Regions from separate parts of the Streptomyces sp. NPDC056296 genome, predicted to be linked through region 1. Evidence: riboswitches for the same ligand, from Rfam matches in the RefSeq annotation. Region 1 holds a riboswitch; each other region holds the start of a gene.

Region 1 (4,735 bases):
GCGGACGAAAGCACTACTTCTGACCCAGGTGCCGACTGACGAACGCTCTGCCCTGCGGTGGAGGGCGCCTCGCCGGCCGGCGGGGCGCCCTTGTGGTGCCGGGCCGGGCCGTCGGCCACTTGTGGACCTCGGTGCAGTTCGGGTCGGCGCCGCGGCCCTCGCCGTAAGCTGCTCCAGCTTCCCGCTCGCCCAGACTTCACCGGGCGCCTGTGTTCCCCCTACGCCACCCTCGGCGAGGACACGGCATCCGGCCTTGAACGGCGGGGGCCACCGGCGGGCGGGCCGAAAGCCCTGAGGGTCGCGTCGACGAGTGAGTCGGCGTAGGCGGCGGTCAGCGGGCCGCTGCGGTGCAGCCACCGCTGGAAGAGGGGGGCGTAGAGCACTTCGAGGGCCAGGTCGAGGTCGGCGTCGGCAGCGAGCTGGCCGGCTTCCTGGGCGCTGCGCAAGCGTGCCTTCTTCGCCTCGTCCAGCGGCCGGGCCAGCTTCTCGTGGTACTCGGCCGCCAGCGCGGCATCGTTGGAGATCTCGGTGTTGAGGGCCCGGATCAGCCTGTCGAAGGACGGGTCGGCGAACTCCTGTGCCGTGGCACGCAGGACGAGCTTGAGGTCCGCCTCGACGTCACCCGTGTCCGGCAGCGCGACCGACTGCCCGTCCGCGTCCGCACTCAGATCCAGGAGGGCGGCGAAGACGACCGCGCTCTTCGACGGCCACCGCCGGTAGATCGTCTGCTTGCCGACGCCGGCCCGGGTGGCGATGGCCTCGACGGTGACCTTCTCGTACGCCTCCTCCACGACCAGGGCGCGGGTCGCCGCGAGGATCGCCTGCCGGGACCGTTCCTTGCGCCGGGAGTGGTCCGGCCCCTTCTCGTTGGACATGCGCCCAGTCTAGGCGCCAAGAGAAACGAGACGGACCGTATTGAAAAGCCGAGAGGGATCCTCTAAGCTCTGAACGAACCGAGACGAGCCGTTTCGTTTACTGAGAGTGAGGCAGTGTGACGCGTGCAAGAGTCTGGCTCATCACCGGAGCCTCCCGCGGCCTGGGCAGGGCTTTCACCGAGGCCGCGCTGGCGGGCGGCGACCGGGTGGTCGCCGCCGCCCGCAACGTCGGTCCCCTGGAGGAACTGACCGAGAAGTACCCCGACCACCTGGTTCCTCTTTCGCTGGATGTCACCGACCGCCAGGGCGTGTTCGACGGCGTTGAGCGCGCGGCAGGCGCCTTCGGCAGGCTGGACGTCGTCGTCAACAACGCCGGCGCGATGCTCTACGGCATGGTGGAGGAAGCCACGGAGGAGCAGATCCGGGCGCACATGGACGTGAACTTCTTCGGCGCCGTGTGGGTGGCCCAGGCGGCCCTTCCTCACCTGCGCGCCCAGGGCGGGGGCCGGCTCCTCCAGGTCACCTCGATGGGCAGCGGCGGCGGCATGGCCACCGTCGGCTTCTACGGCGCGGGCAAGGCCGCACTGGACTCGGTCAGCGAGGCGCTCGCGATGGAGGTCGAGGGGTTCGGCGTCAAGGTCACCATCGTGCAGATGGGCGGCTACGAGACCGGCCTGTTCACCGCGGGCACCACGAACACCGAACCCCTGGCGCGGTATCAGCCCCTGCGCACCGAGATGGAGGCGATGTGGGGCGACGCCGTCGCCCCGGGCCCGGAGACCGCCGCCCCGGTCATCATGGAGCTGGCCGCGCTGCCGGACCCGCCCCGACGGCTCATAGTCGGCAGCCAGTCCTTCGATCACGTACTGGAGATGGGCCGGGCCCAGGCGGATCTGTACCGGTCCTGGGAGCACCTCAGCCGAACCGCCCCTGGCTGACCGGTCCGCACGCCACGGTAGGCTGGCGAGCGCAGCTGGTTCGCCCCGTCCTCCCCCACGGCCCAAAAGGCTTGGGGGCCCTGGCGGGAGCGTCGTAAGAGGGAACCCGGTGGGAATCCGGGACTGCCCCGCAGCGGTGAGCGGGAACGACCGCCGTCATCAGCACTGGACCCGGTGAACAGGGTCTGGGAAGCGACGGCCAGTAGATGTCTCGTACGACTGAGACGTGCCCGTGAGTCCGAAGACCTGCCCGTTGCCCGCGTACGGACGACTCGTGCGCGGACATCCCGGTGACCTCGTGGGCGGGTCGGCGTACATACCAGGCGGACGACCGCGCTGTGCCGCGCGACGTCGATCCCGCCCGGTCGTCACCCCTTCGCGCTCTCGTCCCGTCCCCGGGATCTCAGGGATTCATCTCGCGAAGGAGATCTCCGTGACCAGCAAGTCCGCGGCCGCGGCAGCACGGGCCACCGTGTACGGCTATCCCCGCCAGGGCCCGAACCGGGAACTGAAGAAGGCGATCGAGGGCTACTGGAAGGGCCGCGTCACCGCCGAAGCCCTCCACTTGGCCGCCGCCGAACTGCGCGCCGCCAACTGGCGGCAGCTCGCCGAGGCCGGCATCGGCGAGGTCCCGACCGGCGACTTCTCGTACTACGACCACGTCCTCGACACCACCGTCATGGTCGGCGCGGTCCCCGCCCGCCACCGCGACGCCGTCGCCGCCGACGCGCTGGACGGCTACTTCGCCATGGCCCGCGGCACCCAGGACGTCGCGCCGCTGGAGATGACCAAGTGGTTCGACACCAACTACCACTACCTGGTGCCCGAACTGGGCCCGGACTCGGTGTTCACCGCCGACTCGGCCAAGCAGGTGGCCGAGCTGAAGGAGGCCCTCGGGCTCGGGTTGAGCGCCCGCCCGGTACTGGTCGGGCCGGTCACCTACCTGCTGCTCGCCAAGCCCGCCCCGGACGCGCCCGCGGACTTCGAGCCGCTCACCCTGCTGGACCGGCTGCTGCCCGTGTACGCCGAAGTCCTCGCCGACCTGCGCGCGGCCGGCGCCGAGTGGGTGCAGCTCGACGAGCCCGCCCTGGTCGAGGACCGCGCCCCGGCCGAACTGAACGCCGCCGCCCGCGCCTACCGCGACCTCGGCGCCCTCGACGACCGGCCGAGGCTCCTGATCGCCTCCTACTTCGACCGCCTCGGCGAAGCCCTGCCCGTCCTGGCCAACGCCCCCGTCGACGGACTCGCCCTGGACTTCACGGACGCCGCGGCCGCCAACCTCGACGCCCTCGCGGCCGTGGGCGGGCTGCCCGGCAAGCGCCTGGTCGCCGGTGTCGTCGACGGCCGCAACGTCTGGATCAACGACCTGGAGCAGTCCCTCGCCACCCTCGCCACCCTGCTCGGCCTGGCCGACCGGGTCGACGTGGCCGCCTCCTGCTCCCTCCTCCACGTCCCCCTCGACACGGCCGCCGAACGGGACACCGACCCCCAGATCCTGCGCTGGCTCGCCTTCGCCCGCCAGAAGGCGGGCGAGATCGTCACCCTCGCCGAGGGCCTGACCCTCGGCACCGACACGATCACCGCCCGACTGGCCGCGAACCGGGCCGACCTCGCCGCCCGGGTGAACTCCCCCATCACCCACGACCCCGCCGTCCGCGCTCGCGCCTCCGCCGTCACGGACACCGACACCCGGCGCCCCCAGCCCTACCCCGAGCGGGCCACCGCCCAGCGCGCCGCCCTCGGCCTGCCGCTCCTGCCGACCACCACCATCGGCTCGTTCCCGCAGACCGGCGAAGTGCGTACCGCCCGCGCCGACCTGCGCGCGGGCCGCATCGGCACGGCAGGCTACGAGGAGCGCATCAAGGCCGAGATCCAGGAGGTCATCGCCTTCCAGGAGAAGACCGGCCTCGACGTCCTCGTGCACGGCGAGGCCGAACGCAACGACATGGTGCAGTACTTCGCCGAACAGCTGACGGGGTACCTGGCCACACAGCACGGCTGGGTGCAGTCCTACGGCACCCGTTACGTCCGCCCACCGATCCTTGCCGGTGACGTCTCCCGGCCCGAACCGATGACGGTGCGCTGGACGACGTACGCCCAGTCGCTCACCTCTCGCCCCGTCAAGGGCATGCTCACCGGGCCGGTCACCATGCTCGCCTGGTCCTTCGTCCGCGACGACCAGCCCCTCGGCGACACCGCCCGCCAGGTCGCCCTCGCCCTGCGCGACGAGGTGAACGACCTGGAGGCGGCCGGCGGTTCGGTCATCCAGGTGGACGAGCCCGCGCTGCGCGAGACCCTCCCGCTGCGCGGAGCCGACCGCCCGGCCTACCTGGCGTGGGCCACCGAGGCCTTCCGGCTCAGCACGAGCGGCGTACGCCCGGACACCCAGATCCACACCCACATGTGCTACGCCGAGTTCGGTGACGTCGTCCAGGCCATCGACGACCTCGACGCCGACGTCATCAGCCTGGAGGCGGCGCGCTCCCACATGCAGGTCGCCCGCGAACTCGCCACCCACGGCTACCCGCGCGAGGCGGGCCCCGGCGTCTGGGACATCCACTCCCCGCGCGTGCCCGGCGCGGACGAGATGGCCGACCTGCTGCGCACCGGGCTGAAGGCCATCCCCGCCGAGCGGCTGTGGGTCAACCCCGACTGCGGCCTGAAGACCCGCGGCCGGCCCGAGACCCGTGCCTCTCTGGAGAACCTGGTCGCCGCCGCCCGCACGGTCCGCGGCGAGTTGCCCACCTCCTGACCGCCGGCGCCCACGGCCGGAACCCGTTCCCGGGACCCGGCCGTGGACGCGGGCCCGGTTCGGCCGCCCGGCCGGTGCCGATGTCAGCCGGCGGCGCGGCGGCGCCTTGGCGGGCTGAAGGCGTAGAGGTCCAGGATCTCCGGGCGGGGCGCCACGCCGGGGCCGCCGGC
Region 2 (4,735 bases), on a different contig from region 1:
TACCTGCGGCTGCTGAGCGAGGGCGCGGGCGATCAGGACCCGTTGCTTCTCACCGCCGGAGAGCGTGAGGAAGCCGCGGTGGGCCAGATGGCCGGCGCCGACTCCGTCCAGTGCGGCGGCACACGTCCGCCGGTCCTCGTCGGTCTCGCGGGCCACCGCCCCCTGGTGCGGCAGTCTGCCCATGGCCACGACCTCGGCCACCGTGAAGTCGAACTCCGCGACCACTTCCTGCGGAAGGGCGGCGAGCCGGCGCGCGCTTTCGCGCGCGCTCATGGCCACCAGGTCGTCACCGCCGAGACGTACCGCACCCGCCGTGGGACGCAGGGCCCGGTAGACGCATCGCAACAGGGTCGACTTGCCGCTGCCGTTGGGCCCGACGAGCCCCACGACCTGTCCACTGCCCGCCCGCAGTGAGACGTCCTCCAGCACGCGCGCCCCGGAGATCTCCACTGTGACGGTGTCGATGTCGATCTGCATCACACGCCTCCGAAGGTGTAGGTGCGGCGGCGCATGAGCAGGACGAAGCAGGGCACGCCGATGGCGGCGGTCAGTACGCCCAGCGGCAGCTCGGCCGGGGCGAGCACCACGCGCGACAGGATGTCCACCCAGATCAGCAGCACGGCGCCGGCCAGCGGGGCCACGGCCAGCAGCCTGCGGTGGTCCGCCCCGACCAGCATCCGGGCGGCGTGCGGAACCATCAGGCCCACGAAGCCGATCGCCCCGCTGACCGCGACCACGGCCCCGGTGACGGCGGCTGCGGTGAGGAACAGTTCCTTGCGCAGCCGCCCGGGGTCCACGCCCAGCGCGGCAGCGGTCTCGTCGCCCATGGCGAGGGCGTTCAGGCGCCGGGCCGACCAGCCGAGGTGGACGAGGCCGCCGAGTACCGCGCCCGCGGCGATCGGTACGGAGGACCAGCTCGCGCCGCCCAGACTGCCGAGCAGCCACATCACCGCGGACCGGGCCGCTTCACCGTGTTCGGCGGCGAACACCATGAACGTGGTCACGGCCGAGAACCCGTAGTACAACGCGGTACCGGTCAGCACCAGCCGGAGCGGCGTCAGCCCCCTCGGGGTCCGGGCGATCGCGTACACCAGCGTCATGGCGGCGAGCGCGGAGACGAACGCCGCCGTGGACAGCGCCCAGATACCGAGAGCGCCGAAGGCGCCGAAGATGAGCACGGCGTTGGCTCCGACGGCGGCGCCGGAGGAGATGCCGAGTACGAACGGGTCCGCGAGCGCGTTGCGGACCATGGCCTGTACGGCGACGCCGACGGATGCCAGACCGGCACCGACGACGGCCGCGAGCACGGCGCGGGGGAAGCGGAGTTCCCACACGATGGTGTAGGAGGAGACCTCGTCCGGTGCGATGGCCCCGCCGGTCAGCCCCGCCCAGAGGTAGTGCAGCGCCTCGCTCCACGAGAGCCCCGACGCCCCGATGCCCGCCCCGCAGGCCAGGGAGACGGGGAGCGCGACGCACAGGGCCGTCACGAGCAGGGGCAGCGAGACACGCTGAGGTGGTGGGGGTCCGCCGCTCGTACGTTGGTGCGGTACGACGGGTTTACGGTCGCGGAGCGTGGCCACAGGCGGATCGCTTTCGCCTCGGGCCGTGCACCTGCGTGTTCGAAGGAGCGGGCCCGGGCGCTGGGCGCCGTGCGCAGCACCTCTCGCAGTCCACGGCGATTGACAGGAGCTTCACCACCGCGGGTAATCGGGCTTACGGAACCACCCTGTTCGAGGGCTCCGCCTACCGTTGCGGGTCAGCGCCGGACTTCGACCGGACTTCCCCCGCGAGGCGCTTGCAGCTTAGCGCCTGTCCCACGCCCGCTCTCCACGGGGAAGGCACAGGCGGCTGTGGCCGTCCCCGTCGACAGAGGCGGGGACGGCCACAGGAGGCAGGCGGGGTCAGCCGCGCCAGGTGTCGTTGAGTGTGGTTTTGGTGGAGGTGACGGTCGCGGTGCGGTTGGCGCCGCTTTCCCAGGTCACGTTCCCTGCCTCGTCCTTGCGGATGTACTTGTACTCGAAGGACGTGCCCTCGGGGAGCTCCACGTCCAGTTTCCACACCGGATAGGCGGCCGGGTCGAGCTTGAGGGCGCTGCCCGGGTTCCAGTTGCCCAGTTCCGGCCTGTTGCCGGTCACGTAGATGTTCTGGCCCGGGTTGGTGGAGGCGTTGACGGCGAAGGACACGCCGGAGGTCACCGGGTCGGGGTCGGGAGCGGTGCCACCGTCGCAGTTCCGGGCGTTGACGTGCAGGGCCGCGGCCGTGTGGGCGCCGAGGGTGGCGGTGAACCGGCCGGATCCGTCGACGGTGACACCCTTGCCGGACTGAACGTCGCAGTAGTCGCCGGCGGGCAGCGACGTCTGGAACGTACGGGTCAGCGAGGAGCCCTCGTGGTTGATGGCGACGTACGCCTTGGAGCCGCGCCCGAAGGCGATCCGGTCGCCGCCGTTGTCCCACCAGTCGGTCACCGACTGGCCGCGGGCGGCGTTGCGGAAGCCGACCATGGAGGAGATCTCGCGCCAGGCGTGCTGGCACTTCCAGCCGTCGCTGTAGCAGGCGTTCACCTGGCCGCCGCTCGGCGGGCCCGCGTCGCGGTCGGAGAACTCGTAGCCGGAGTGGACGTCGGGGTTGCCGTACGGCCAGGCCAGCATGAAGACGTTGGCCAGGGTGTAGTTGGCGCCGTCCTTGTAGCTGAGGGTCTCGCCGTTGCGTTCGGTGTCGTGGTTGGCGACGAAGACGTTGGACTTGTCCGAGGGCATGTGGCCCCAGGCTTCGCCGAAGTTCTTCAGGTACGCGAGGTTCTCGCCGTTGAAGACGCGCTTGAGGTCGCGTCCGTAGCGGAATTCCTGGACGTCGCCGCTGCCGAGGTACTCGGTCGGGGAGACGGCCTCGCCGGCACCGTGGATGGCCTCGTGCTTCCAGTACACGTTCGGGTTGCTGAGGCGGGACTTGATGTCGGCCAGGTCTCCGGCGGCCATGTGCTTGGCCGCGTCGATCCGGAAGCCGTCGACGCCGAGTGACAGCAGGTCGTTGAGGTAGCCGGCGATCCTGCCCCGGACGTAGTCCTCGCCGGTGTCCAGGTCCGCGAGCCCGACCAGCTCGCACTCCTGGACGTTGAAGCGGTTGCGGTAGTCGTTGATCTGCGAGGTGCAGTTGTCGAAGTCGGGCGCCGAGTAGATGCCCGGATAGTTGTACTTGGTGTACGACGAGCCGCCGGTTCCGGTGCCGTTCCCGGCCGACATATGGTTGATGACCGAGTCGGCGACGACCTTCACACCCGCCGCGTGACACGTGTCGACCATGCTCTTGAACTGTCCGCGGTCACCGAGGCGGCCCGCGATCTTGTAGCTGACCGGCTGGTAGGAGGTCCACCACTGCCCGCCCTGGATGTGCTCCTGAGGCGGGGAGACCTGGACGAAGCCGTAGCCGGCCGGGCCGAGGGTGTCGGTGCACGCCTTGGCGACCGAACTGAACTTCCATTCGAACATCACCGCGGTGACGTCCTTGTCGCCGGGCGGGGAAGCCTGCGCCGGTACCGCGGTGGTGAGGAGGCTGCCGGCCACGCCGGCGGTGAGTGCAAGTGCTGCGGCGGTGTTTCTTCGCGCTCTGCTGATGCTCCTGTGCATGGAGTCTCCCGTGTGAGGATGCGGGTGTCCTGGATGCCGATCGATGGCTGACTGGGGAGTCGGCGCACCCTTGCAATACATTTCTGCAAGATGACTGCAAGGTGTTGCGGTCGTGACCGTAAGGGCACTGTTCTGTACCGGTCAAGGCTTTGAACGAGGCCGACTGCCGGGACGTGACGTGGCGTCATTTCTGCAACTTTCCGGTTCTTCTTGCAGCACGGGAACGTTCGCGCCTCCCCGCACCGGAACCCGATCCACCTGGTGCGGCGTCCTGACGAGCAAGGACGAGTGGACGGGAACGATGGTCGAACGAACGGAAACGCGGGGCAGGTCGGTGTGGGCGCGGGGGCGAGTGCTCGCCGGGGCGGCGGTGCTGACGGCCGCCCTGCTGGTGCTCCACGGGGTGGTCCCCAATGCGGTGGGCGGGCTGGGCAGTCTGCTGGAATCGTTCCTGCCGTGGCTCGGCCTGGTGATCGTGGTGCTGCTCCTCCTCGCGCTGCTGCGCCGCTCGGCCGTCGCGCTGGTGGCGCTGCTCCTGCCGCTGGCTGCCTGGACGTACCTCTTCGGCGGACTGCTCCTGCCCGCGCCGGAGCCCGGCGCCGCCGACCTGGTCGTGGTGCAGCACAACGTCAGCGACGAGAACACCGACCCCGCGGGCACGGCCCGTGCACTGGCCGATGCCGGGCCCGACCTCATCGCGCTCCAGGAGCTGGTGCCGCCGGCACTGGACGTGTACGAGAAGACTCTCGCCGCGGAGTACCCGTACCGGACGGTTCAGGGCACGGTCGGACTCTGGTCGAGGCATCCGCTCACCGGTGCCCGGCCGCTCGACATCAAGCCCCGGGGCATCACGGAGGAGTGGAACCGCGGACTGCGGTCCTCGGTGCACACGCCGCACGGTGAGATCGCCGTGTACGTCGCGCACCTGCCCTCGGTCCGCGTCCGGGCGAGCGGCCTCGCGTCGTCCTGGCGGGACGAGAGCGCCGGCCTGCTGGGCGACGCCGTCGCGGCCGAGCGACTGAGCCGGATCGTCCTGCTGGGCGACCTCAACGGCACGGTCGACGACCGCGCGCTGGATCCGCTGACGACGCACCTGAACGTGGCCGAGCGGG
Region 3 (4,735 bases), on a different contig from region 1:
TCCTGGAGGCCCATCGCGCCGAGGCCCACCGGACGCCAGCGGGCGTTGGAGCGGCCCGCCTGCTCGGTCGGGTAGAAGTTGATGTCGACGACCCGGTCGAGGAAGGTGACGGCGGTGCGGACGGTGGCGTCCAGGCGCTCCCAGTCGATGTCCCGGGAAGCCGGGTCCACGAAGGCGCCCAGGTTCACCGAGCCCAGGTTGCAGACCGCCGTCTCCCCGTCGTCCGTGACCTCCAGGATCTCCGTGCAGAGGTTGGAGGAGTGGACGACGTGACCGGGCTCCGCGGTCTGGTTGGCGGTGCGGTTGGCGGTGTCCTTGAAGGTCATCCAGCCGTTGCCGGTCTGCGCGAGGGTGCGCATCATGCGGCCGTACAGCTCACGGGCGGGGAGGGTCTTGCGGGCCAGCCCCGCGGCCTCGGCCTCGCGGTACGCGGCGTCGAACTCCGCGCCCCACAGGTCGACCAGCTCGGGCACGTCGGCGGGCGAGAACAGCGACCACGGTCCGTCGGCGTCCACCCGGCGCATGAACTCGTCCGGCACCCAGTGCGCGAGGTTCAGGTTGTGCGTGCGGCGGGCGTCCTCACCGGTGTTGTCCCGCAGCTCCAGGAACTCCTCGATGTCGGCGTGCCAGGTCTCCAGGTAGACCGCCGCCGCGCCCTTGCGCCGGCCGCCCTGGTTCACGGCGGCGACCGAGGCGTCCAGCGTCTTCAGGAACGGGACGATGCCGTTGGAGTGACCGTTGGTGCCGCGGATCAGCGAACCCCGGGCGCGGACACGGGAGTAGGCGATGCCGATGCCGCCGGCGTGCTTGGAGAGGTTGGCGACCTGGTGATAGCGGTCGTAGATGGAGTCCAGCTCGTCCTTGGGGGAGTCCAGGAGGTAGCAGGACGACATCTGGGCGTGCCGGGTACCGGAGTTGAACAGGGTGGGGGAGGAGGGCAGGTAGTCGAGGCTGCTCATCAGCCCGTACAGCGCGGCCACCTCGTCGGCCGAACGCGTGCTGTCGTCCTCGGCGAGTCCGGCGGCCACCCGCAGCATGAAGTGCTGGGGCGTCTCGACGACCTCGCGGGTGATCGGGTGCCGGAGCAGGTAGCGGCTGTACACGGTGCGCAGGCCGAAGTAGCCGAAGCGGTCGTCGGCGGCCGGGTCGATCAGCGCGTCCAGGCGGTCCGCGTGCAGCCGTACGAACTCGGCGGTGCGGTCGGCGATCAGGCCCTCGCGGTGACCGGTGGCGACCGACCCGGTGAACGAGGTGACGCCCTGCGAGGCGGCCTCGGCGCGGATGCCGATGGTCAGCAGCCGGGCGGCCAGCCTGGAGTAGACCGGGTCCTCCGAGATGAGCCCGGCCGCCGCCTCCGTGGCGAGCTCCCGCAGCTCGGACTCGTCCGCACGGGCGGACCGGCCGCGCAGTGCGGCGGCGGCGACCCGGCCCGGGTCGGCGCCCGGGAGGTCGGCGGTCAGCTCGGTCAGGTTCCGCAGCAACGCGGCACCGGGCCCGTCGGGCCGCTCGGTCACCGGGGCCGCTGAAGTCGTCGCCGGGGTCGCTGAAACCGGGTCGGCTGGCGCGATGGTCACGTGGGGGCACTCCCTCGCTCGGCACGGGGCCTGGGGGAGGGCAGGGGCAGCTCACGAGCGCACGCGGCGTCGCGTCCACCGGCCCACTCCACGAGGCCCGGACGTCAGGCACCCGGACCGGGACGGTACGGGCGCACTGTCGGCAGGTCCTCGGACTGGACATGCGTGTGCACACGTGCGGAGACGCGCGGATACACACAAGTACACCGTTGCGGGACAGTTCCGGATTCGCACCGGATTCCCCTGCGGCGACAGCGAGCACGAGCATACATCTTGTGCCGGGTTCGGCGAGCACCCCCAGATGTTGTGTCGCGGAGGGGCCGTTGAGGGGTGGCGCTGGTGTCAGAGCGTCAGTTCATAGGTGAGGAGCGTGATGTCGTCGAGCTCCGGCAGCGGGTTCCAGTCGCGGTCGGGTGTGCGGGCGAAGCCCATCCGTTCGTAGAGGCGGTGGGCGCTGCGCATGGTGCGCTGGGTGGACAGCACGACGCGCGCGCAGCCCTCGACGGCCCGGGACCGGTCGACGCAGGTCCGTACGAGGGCCTCGCCCACCCCGCGTCCGCGTGCCTCGCGGGCGACGGCGAGCATCCGTATCTCGGCCTCGCCGGGCCGGGCGATGTCGGCCATGGGGCCGCCGGACGGCACGAAGGTCACGCCGCCGAGCACCCGGCCGTCCGCCGCGGCGACCAGCACCTCGGCGGCCGCCGCCCGCTTGGCCACGTTCCTCAGTTCGCCGAGGTACGCGTCGCTCTCCCCGAAGTCCAGGAGGCCGTCTTGTAGATAGGCCTGCGCGGTGATCTCACCGACGGTGCCGTACTCGTCCGCCGCCGCCTGCCGGATCACGAAGTCCATGACGACGAGTGTGCCCGACGGGTACGACAACGGGCCGCCGGATTTCTCCGACGGCCCGCCGCGTAGCAGGGACGGCGATCAGTGCGAGGTGCCCGCCGTGGCCGGCGGCAGCTCCACCTCGACGCCGGGGTCGCCCGCGTCCGCCGTGTAGTCGCTCGGCTTGGTCTCGTCGACGCCGTCGGGCGCCTTGAGAGCCCGCATGACGAAGGTCAGGACCACGGTGACCACGACGTTCAGCACGAAGGCGGTGAGGCCGATGTAGCCGATCTCGCCGATGCCCGGGATCTCCTCGGAGGAGCCGCCGAAGTGCTTCTGCGTCGGCGAGGCGACACCGTAGGCGGCGGCCGTGCCGTAGATCATGCCGACCGCCCAGCCGCCGAGCAGCGCCCAGCGGTGGAACCAGCGGGTGAACAGGCCGCCGACCAGCGCCGGGAAGGTCTGCAGGATCCAGATGCCGCCGAGCAGCTGGAAGTTGATCGCGACCGTCTTGTCCATGCCGAGGACGAAGACCAGCGCGCCCACCTTCACCAGCAGGGACGTCAGCTTGGAGACCTTCGTCTCCTGGGCCGGGGTGGCGTCCGGCTTGATGAAGTCCTTGTAGATGTTGCGGGTGAAGAGGTTCGCGGCCGCGATCGACATGATCGCCGCCGGGACCAGGGCGCCGATGCCGATCGCCGCGAAGGCCACGCCGGCGAACCAGTCCGGGAACATGTTCTCGAACAGCTGCGGGATCGCCAGCTGCCCGTTCTCCACCTTGACCCCGGCCGCGATCGCCATGAAGCCCAGCAGCGCGAGCAGGCCCAGCATCAGCGAGTACAGCGGCAGGATCGTGGTGTTGCGGCGGATCACCTCACGGCTGCGCGAGGACAGCGTCGCGGTGATCGAGTGCGGGTACATGAAGAGCGCGAGCGCCGAGCCGAGCGCCAGGGTGGCGTATGTCCACTGGCCGCCGTGGTCCGGCACCAGTCCGCCCTTGCCCGACTCGCTGAACTTGTCGTTCGCCGCGGCGAAGATGTCGTCGAACCCGCCGAGCTTGATCGGGATGTAGATGATCGCCACCGCGATCACGATGTAGATCAGCGTGTCCTTCACGAACGCGATCAGCGCGGGCGCGCGCAGTCCCGACGAGTAGGTGTACGCCGCCAGCACACCGAAGGCGATCAGCAGCGGCAGGTCCTTGATGAACCAGTTGGTGTCCTTCCCGCCGCCGACGCCCATCACGTCAAGGACGGCCTGGATGCCGACCAGCTGGAGCGCGATGTACGGCATCGTGGCGAGGATGCCGGTGACGGCGACCGCGAGGGACAGCCCCTTCGAGCCGAACCGGCCGCGTACGAAGTCCGAGGTCGTCACGTACCCGTGCTTGTGGGAGACCGACCACAGCCGCGGCAGGAAGGTGAAGATCAGCGGGTAGACCAGGATCGTGTACGGCACCGCGAAGAAGCCGGCCGCGCCCGCCGCGTAGATCGCCGCCGGTACGGCCACGAAGGTGTACGCGGTGTACAGGTCGCCGCCCAGCAGGAACCAGGTGACCCAGGTGCCGAACGAGCGGCCGCCGAGGCCCCACTCGTCGAGGCTCTGCTCGTTCGCGGCCCGGCGCCAGCGGGCGGCCAGGAAGCCCATGGCGGTGACGAGGACGAAGAAGAAGATGAAGACGGCGAGTGCGACGCCGTTCACGCCGTCGTTCACTTGGCCCCGCCTTCCCGGCGGGCGCGCTGGTCACGCTGCCACAGCTTGTACGCGATCACCGTGAGCACGGTGGAGACGATCACCCACGCCATCTGGTACCAGTAGAAGAACGGGATGCCTATGAAGGCCGGGTCCGTCTTCGCGTACGAGCCGACCCACAGCATGGCGACGAACGGTGCGACAAGGCAGAGGCCGATGACGACGCGCACCGGCGTCACCGTCGGCCCTCTGCTCACTTCTGGGGCTTGTGACATGCGGTGGCTCCGTCCCCTCGCTGATCACCTCGTGCAGTGCGCACGAAATGTAGGTGACGGTGTCGATACAGCGGAAGACCTCGTCCGTATATCGGTCCTGAACTGCAACTTCGCGGTCACACGTGCGGGGATTTGCCTGAAACGCCCCGCGGCCGACGTCAGTCCTGGGGCCGCTTCAGTCGGGCCACGAACTTGTAGCGGTCGCCCCGGTACACCGAGCGCACCCATTCCACCGGCTGGCCCGTCCGGTCCTGCGAGTGCCGGGAGAGCATCAGCATGGGCAGGCCGACGTCGGTGCCGAGCAGGCCGGCCTCGCGCGGGGTGGCCAGGGAGGTCTCGATGGTCTCCTCGGCCTCGGCGAGATGGACG
Region 4 (4,735 bases), on a different contig from region 1:
GACTGGAGCCGCGCCGCCCGGTCGAAGGCCCGCACGAACGCCGTGGCGCCGAGCCCGCCGAGCGAACGCCAGGCGGCGGCCCGGGTGGTGTGGCCCAGCCGCGCGGCCTGCGCCTCCCGCACCCGGCGCACGGAGTCCAGCAGCAGGAAGCTCATGCGGTACGTCACCAGCGCCACGTCGACCACCGGCGCGGGCACGCCGGCCCGCACCAGACGGGGCAGCAGGTCGGACATCGGTGTGGTGAACGCGAAGAGCAGCACCCCGAGGGAGGCCGCCGAGGTGCGCAGCAGCAGCTCACCGGCGCGCACCGGCCCGCCGTCCGCCGCCGTCAGGAACCCGTCCGGGCCCCCGACCTGCACCAGCAGCGGCAGCGCCCCGGTCACGCAGAAGCCCAGCGGCACGCGGTACGCCCGCCACAGCCGGCGCCCGGGCACACCCGCCGGGCCGAGCAGCACGGCGAGCGCCGTCACCAGCACCAGCGCCGCGCCCGGCCAGGGCGGCAGCGAGATCGCGAGCACGGTCAGCCCCAGCCCGAGCACGGCCTTGTCCACGGGATGGCGGCGGCGCCAGCGACTGCTGTGCGCCGCCGCGTCGATCGGCAGCACTCAGTCCCCTTCGGGGACGCCCCGCGGCGCCGCGGCAGCCCGCTCCTCGCCCTGCCGCCGGCCCCGACGCAGCCCGAAGTAGTAGGCCAGCACGCCCGCGCCGATCGCGGCCTGCACGGCGAACAGCGCCGACTCGATCTCCCCGGACGGCGGCTCGTACAGCGGTGAGAACCACGGCTCGTAGTCCGGCTCGATCTCCGTGATCGCCGTCTCCGCCTCGGCGTCGGCACCGGCGAACGGCTCCTCCTTGTGGTCGCCGAGACCCAGGACCAGCGGCAGCACCGCGAGCGCGGCCACGGCGAGCAGCAGCAGGGCGTTGATCTTCGCGTTGCGGCTCATCGGGCCACCGCCTCCGGCTCGTCGGTGCTGGTCTTGCCGGCCTTGGTCAACAGCACGCCCAGCCGGGTCAGTTCGCCCTTGCTGGACTGCACCAGCAGCCGCATCACGATGACCGTGAGCAGGCCCTCGCTCACCGCGAGCGGGATCTGCGTGACGGCGAAGATGGACCCGAACTTGCCGAGCGCGCCCAGGAACCCGCTGCTCGGGTCCGGGAACGCCAGCGCCAGCTGCACGCTGGTGACGCAGTAGGTCGACAGGTCGGCGACGAACGCCCCGAAGAACACCGCGACCATCAGCGGCACGTCGTAGCGGCGCAGCAGCCGGTAGACGGCGTAGCCGGCCCACGGGCCCACGATCGCCATCGAGAAGACGTTGGCGCCGAGCGTGGTAAGCCCGCCGTGCGCCAGCAGCAGCGCCTGGAAGAGCAGGGTGATGGTGCCCAGCACCGCCATGATCGGCGGACGGAAGAGAATGGCACCCAGACCGGTGCCGGTCGGGTGTGAGCAACTGCCGGTGACGGACGGCAGTTTCAGGGCAGACAGAACGAACGTGAAGGCTCCGGAGGCACCGAGGAGCAAGGTGCTCTCCGGGTGCTCCCTGACCTCACGGGTGAGTGACCGTACTCCGTGGACGACGAACGGCGCGGACGCGACACCCCAGGCGATCGCGTGCGCCGGTGGCAGAAAGCCCTCGGCTATGTGCATGGCTCAGCAGACCCTCTCCAGCACCTCGTGGATGGACGACGCGCCTTGGCCGGTCTCCTGGCTTACGGGTACCACCGCCCGTGCTCCGCCTTCCCGGGTCCTAGAACCCAGTGGCTGCCTGTTGGGGCCGGAGCCGGACTTCCCGATTCACAGTGGCGAGGGCCGCACCGGCATCACACCGGATTTCCCGTTCACCAAGGCGTGGCGACAGTAGTGCTCCCACAGGGGTGGTGACAAGCGGGCCTCCGGTCCGGCCGGTCCGGCGAACAGGCCCCGGGGCTGCGGAAACAGCCGCCGGCGCCGCGCCTTCGGCCGCCGTCAGTCGGGCCGGTCCCGCTCGGTGCGCCGGACCACCATGGCGCGTGCCCGTGTGCTCAGCGCGGTCGCGGCGGCGGTGAGGAACACGAAGCTGTAGGCGATCTGCAGAACGGTCACGACCCGCGCGGCCTGGCCCCGCGGGGTGATGTCCCCGTAGCCGACGGTGGCGAGTGTCACCACGGTGAAGTACAGCGCGTCGACGCGGGTGCGCAGGCCCGTGAACTCGCCCGGCTGCTTGGCGAGGGCGTAGTAGGTGGCCGAGAAGACGTGCACGGACAGGATGATCAGCAGGGGGATGACCACACCGGGCCGGGTCTCCGGGCGGTCGATGAGGACGTGGCGGATCTGGCGGAGCAGCAGCACGGCCACGAAGGTCAGCAACAGGGCGAACAGCAGCCAGCTCAGTACCGGACGCCCGGGGCCGAGATGGTCGAGGGGGAGGAGGAAGTAGGCCACGACCGTGCCCACCACGATGCCGGCCCGCGCGAGCCAGGGCCGGGCCGTGCGCCAGGCGGTACGCCATCGGGCGCCGTCCGTCCGCGCGGTGGTGGCCCGGCGCTCCGTCACCGTGCCGTCTCCGGCGCCGCCTTCGGCGGTTCCGCTCCCGCGCCCGGTTCTGTCCGGCGTACCAGCTGGGTGACGACGAAGGCGACCACCGACGCGGTGACGATCAGCGGCATCTGGTCGTACGCGTCCCCGCCCACCAGCAGCACCGCCAGCACCGCGCTGGCCAGCGGCAGCCCGGTCACCGCGGCCGCCGCGGCGGAGATGCCGAGGGCGAGGGCCGGGGTCGCGCCGAAGCCGGGCAGGCCGGAGCAGGCCATGGCCGTCGCCGTGCCCAGCAGTACGGCCGGGAAGATCGGGCCGCCGCGCAGACTGCCCAGCGCGATGCCCCAGGCCAGCCCCTTGCAGGCGACGAGCGCGACCAGCGCGCCCACCGACCAGGCGTGCGGGTGCGCGGCGAGCTGGGCGAGGGTCGCCTGACCGGACAGCGCCGCCTCCGCCGGGGAACGGCCGGTGATCAGGGCGTACGCGGTGAGGCAGACGCCGACCGCCGTGGCGCAGGCGACGGTGCGCAGGGCCGTGCGGTGCCGCGTCCAGGAGACGGTCCGGTGGCCCAGCTCGCGGGCCAGCGTGATCAGCACCGCGATCAGCGCCGCCGTCGGCACGCCCCACAAAAAGTCGCCCGCGTCCGGGTTGGCGCCCGGCGGCACGTCGTGCAGGGCCAGCGCGCCGATCTTCAGGCCGGTCCACTCCCCGAATCCGGTGAAGACCAGGGCGCCCGCCGCGCTGGCCAGCAGACAGGGCAGCAGCAGGGCGACCAGCTGGGCGCCGCCGAGCCCTGCCCCCTCGATGAGCAGGACGGCCGCGACCACCGGCCCGCCGAGGATGGTGGAGATCGCGGCGGTGGAGCCGGCCGTGGCCAGGATCGCGCGCGCCCTCGGGTCTCCCGCCGCCCCCGCCCGCCGCACCGCCAGCAGGGCGAGCCCGCTGCCGACGGCCATCAGCGGGGCCTCCGGGCCCAGCACCACGCCGAGCGGCAGCGTGGCGAGCGCCGCCAGGACGGCGCCGGGCAGCGCGCGGGGGCCGACGGGCGCGCCGCCCAGCCCGTTCACCGGCAGATGGCCGCCGCCGCCCGGCATCCGGGTCACGATCGGCGCCAGGATCAGCCCGGCGAGCACCAGGGCGGGCAGCGGCCACCACCAGGGCGGGGCGTCGTACCCGGCGGCCTCGGGCAGCGACGACCACACCCAGTGCTGGAACTCGTGCTGGAGGCCGACGAAGAAGAAACAGGCCAGCGCGATGGGAACGCCCAGCAGCACGCACAGCAGCAACAGCCGCAGATAGCCGGGGCTGAGCAGGGTGCGCCGCAGGGACTGCTCGGCCCGGGCCGGCACCGCGTTTCGCCGGGGCGGGCTGAGTCGTCACGGGCCCTCCTGGTCCGACGGTCCGTCTGGTCCGACGGTCCGTCGCGCGCGTTCGCAGGTGCGCTTCAGTAAACGCGAGTGTGCGCTTCAGTAAACGCGAGGCGGGGGAGGGCCGCATGCGCACGGTTCCGTTCCGGGGACCGGGCGGCGCGGCGCGGTCGGACCCGGTTCACCCGTGCGGCGGACCCGCATGGCCGCGCGGGGCGGGTGCCCGCAGGCTCGAAGTGACCTGTCGGCGCCTCGCGGTGCCGGCGGGGGCAGGCCCGTACGGGGAACACCGGAAAGGACTCCGCTCATGAGCCAGCACGCCGCACCTTCTCCCGGCAGCCCGACGCACGGCGCCGACGCCCCGCGGCCGACGGACCGCACCAGCGGCTGGGTGACCGGCGGCGTCGTCTTCGCGGGCGTACTGATGCTGCTGAACGGCGCCCTCGCCGTCCTCCAGGGCATCGCGGCCATCGCCGAGGACGACGTCTACGCCCGCGTCGGCAGCTACGTCTACGAACTCAGCCTCACCGGCTGGGGCATCATCCACGTCATCCTGGGCGCGGTGGTGCTCGTCACCGGCTACGGCCTGCTCAAGGGCATGGCCTGGGCGCGCTTCGCGGGCATCTTCCTGGCCTCGCTGAGCCTGGTCGCCCAGTTCCTCTTCCTGCCGTACGCACCCGTCTGGGCCGTGATCATGATGGCGATCGACGTGTTCGTGATCTGGGCGCTGGCCAGCAGCCAGGAGCAGGCCGCCTGAACCCGCCTGAACCCCCGCGGCCGGGCGCCCCGTCGCCCGGCACGTGAGGACTCAGCGCCGGTGCAGGCCTCGCGCCAGCGCCGCCGCCGCGCCGAC

What was found. A riboswitch is a leader RNA that binds a small molecule or an ion and turns the genes downstream of it on or off. The one in region 1 is predicted to bind cobalamin.
Region 2: linked by a shared signal. The riboswitch ahead of ACFCZF_RS32760 (FecCD family ABC transporter permease) and the one ahead of metE (5-methyltetrahydropteroyltriglutamate--homocysteine S-methyltransferase) in region 1 are both predicted to bind cobalamin.
Region 3: linked by a shared signal. The riboswitch ahead of ACFCZF_RS14665 (ribonucleoside-diphosphate reductase subunit alpha) and the one ahead of metE (5-methyltetrahydropteroyltriglutamate--homocysteine S-methyltransferase) in region 1 are both predicted to bind cobalamin.
Region 4: linked by a shared signal. The riboswitch ahead of ACFCZF_RS08110 (energy-coupling factor ABC transporter permease) and the one ahead of metE (5-methyltetrahydropteroyltriglutamate--homocysteine S-methyltransferase) in region 1 are both predicted to bind cobalamin.

The regions. Positions count from the first base shown of each region.
Region 1 is NZ_JBHJRX010000051.1:12,836-17,570, reverse strand. It holds gene ACFCZF_RS30935 (hypothetical protein) at 1-23, shown strand, start outside; gene ACFCZF_RS30930 (TetR/AcrR family transcriptional regulator) at 219-875, opposite strand; gene ACFCZF_RS30925 (SDR family NAD(P)-dependent oxidoreductase) at 992-1,813, shown strand; cobalamin riboswitch at 1,878-2,082, shown strand; gene metE (5-methyltetrahydropteroyltriglutamate--homocysteine S-methyltransferase) at 2,247-4,565, shown strand; gene ACFCZF_RS30915 ((2Fe-2S) ferredoxin domain-containing protein) at 4,649-4,735, opposite strand, start outside.
Region 2 is NZ_JBHJRX010000058.1:397-5,131, forward strand. It holds gene ACFCZF_RS32755 (ABC transporter ATP-binding protein) at 1-477, opposite strand, end outside; gene ACFCZF_RS32760 (FecCD family ABC transporter permease) at 477-1,580, opposite strand; cobalamin riboswitch at 1,682-1,817, opposite strand; gene ACFCZF_RS32765 (carbohydrate-binding module family 20 domain-containing protein) at 1,902-3,623, opposite strand; gene ACFCZF_RS32770 (endonuclease/exonuclease/phosphatase family protein) at 3,925-4,735, shown strand, end outside.
Region 3 is NZ_JBHJRX010000016.1:120,144-124,878, reverse strand. It holds gene ACFCZF_RS14665 (ribonucleoside-diphosphate reductase subunit alpha) at 1-1,574, opposite strand, end outside; cobalamin riboswitch at 1,698-1,859, opposite strand; gene ACFCZF_RS14660 (GNAT family N-acetyltransferase) at 1,917-2,423, opposite strand; gene mctP (monocarboxylate uptake permease MctP) at 2,502-4,112, opposite strand; gene ACFCZF_RS14650 (DUF3311 domain-containing protein) at 4,109-4,366, opposite strand; gene ACFCZF_RS14645 (GntR family transcriptional regulator) at 4,525-4,735, opposite strand, start outside.
Region 4 is NZ_JBHJRX010000008.1:143,631-148,365, forward strand. It holds gene cbiQ (cobalt ECF transporter T component CbiQ) at 1-605, opposite strand, end outside; gene ACFCZF_RS08105 (energy-coupling factor ABC transporter substrate-binding protein) at 606-944, opposite strand; gene ACFCZF_RS08110 (energy-coupling factor ABC transporter permease) at 941-1,648, opposite strand; cobalamin riboswitch at 1,678-1,862, opposite strand; gene ACFCZF_RS08115 (potassium channel family protein) at 1,967-2,440, opposite strand; gene ACFCZF_RS08120 (chloride channel protein) at 2,530-3,864, opposite strand; gene ACFCZF_RS08125 (hypothetical protein) at 4,190-4,639, shown strand; gene ACFCZF_RS08130 (FAD-binding and (Fe-S)-binding domain-containing protein) at 4,691-4,735, opposite strand, start outside.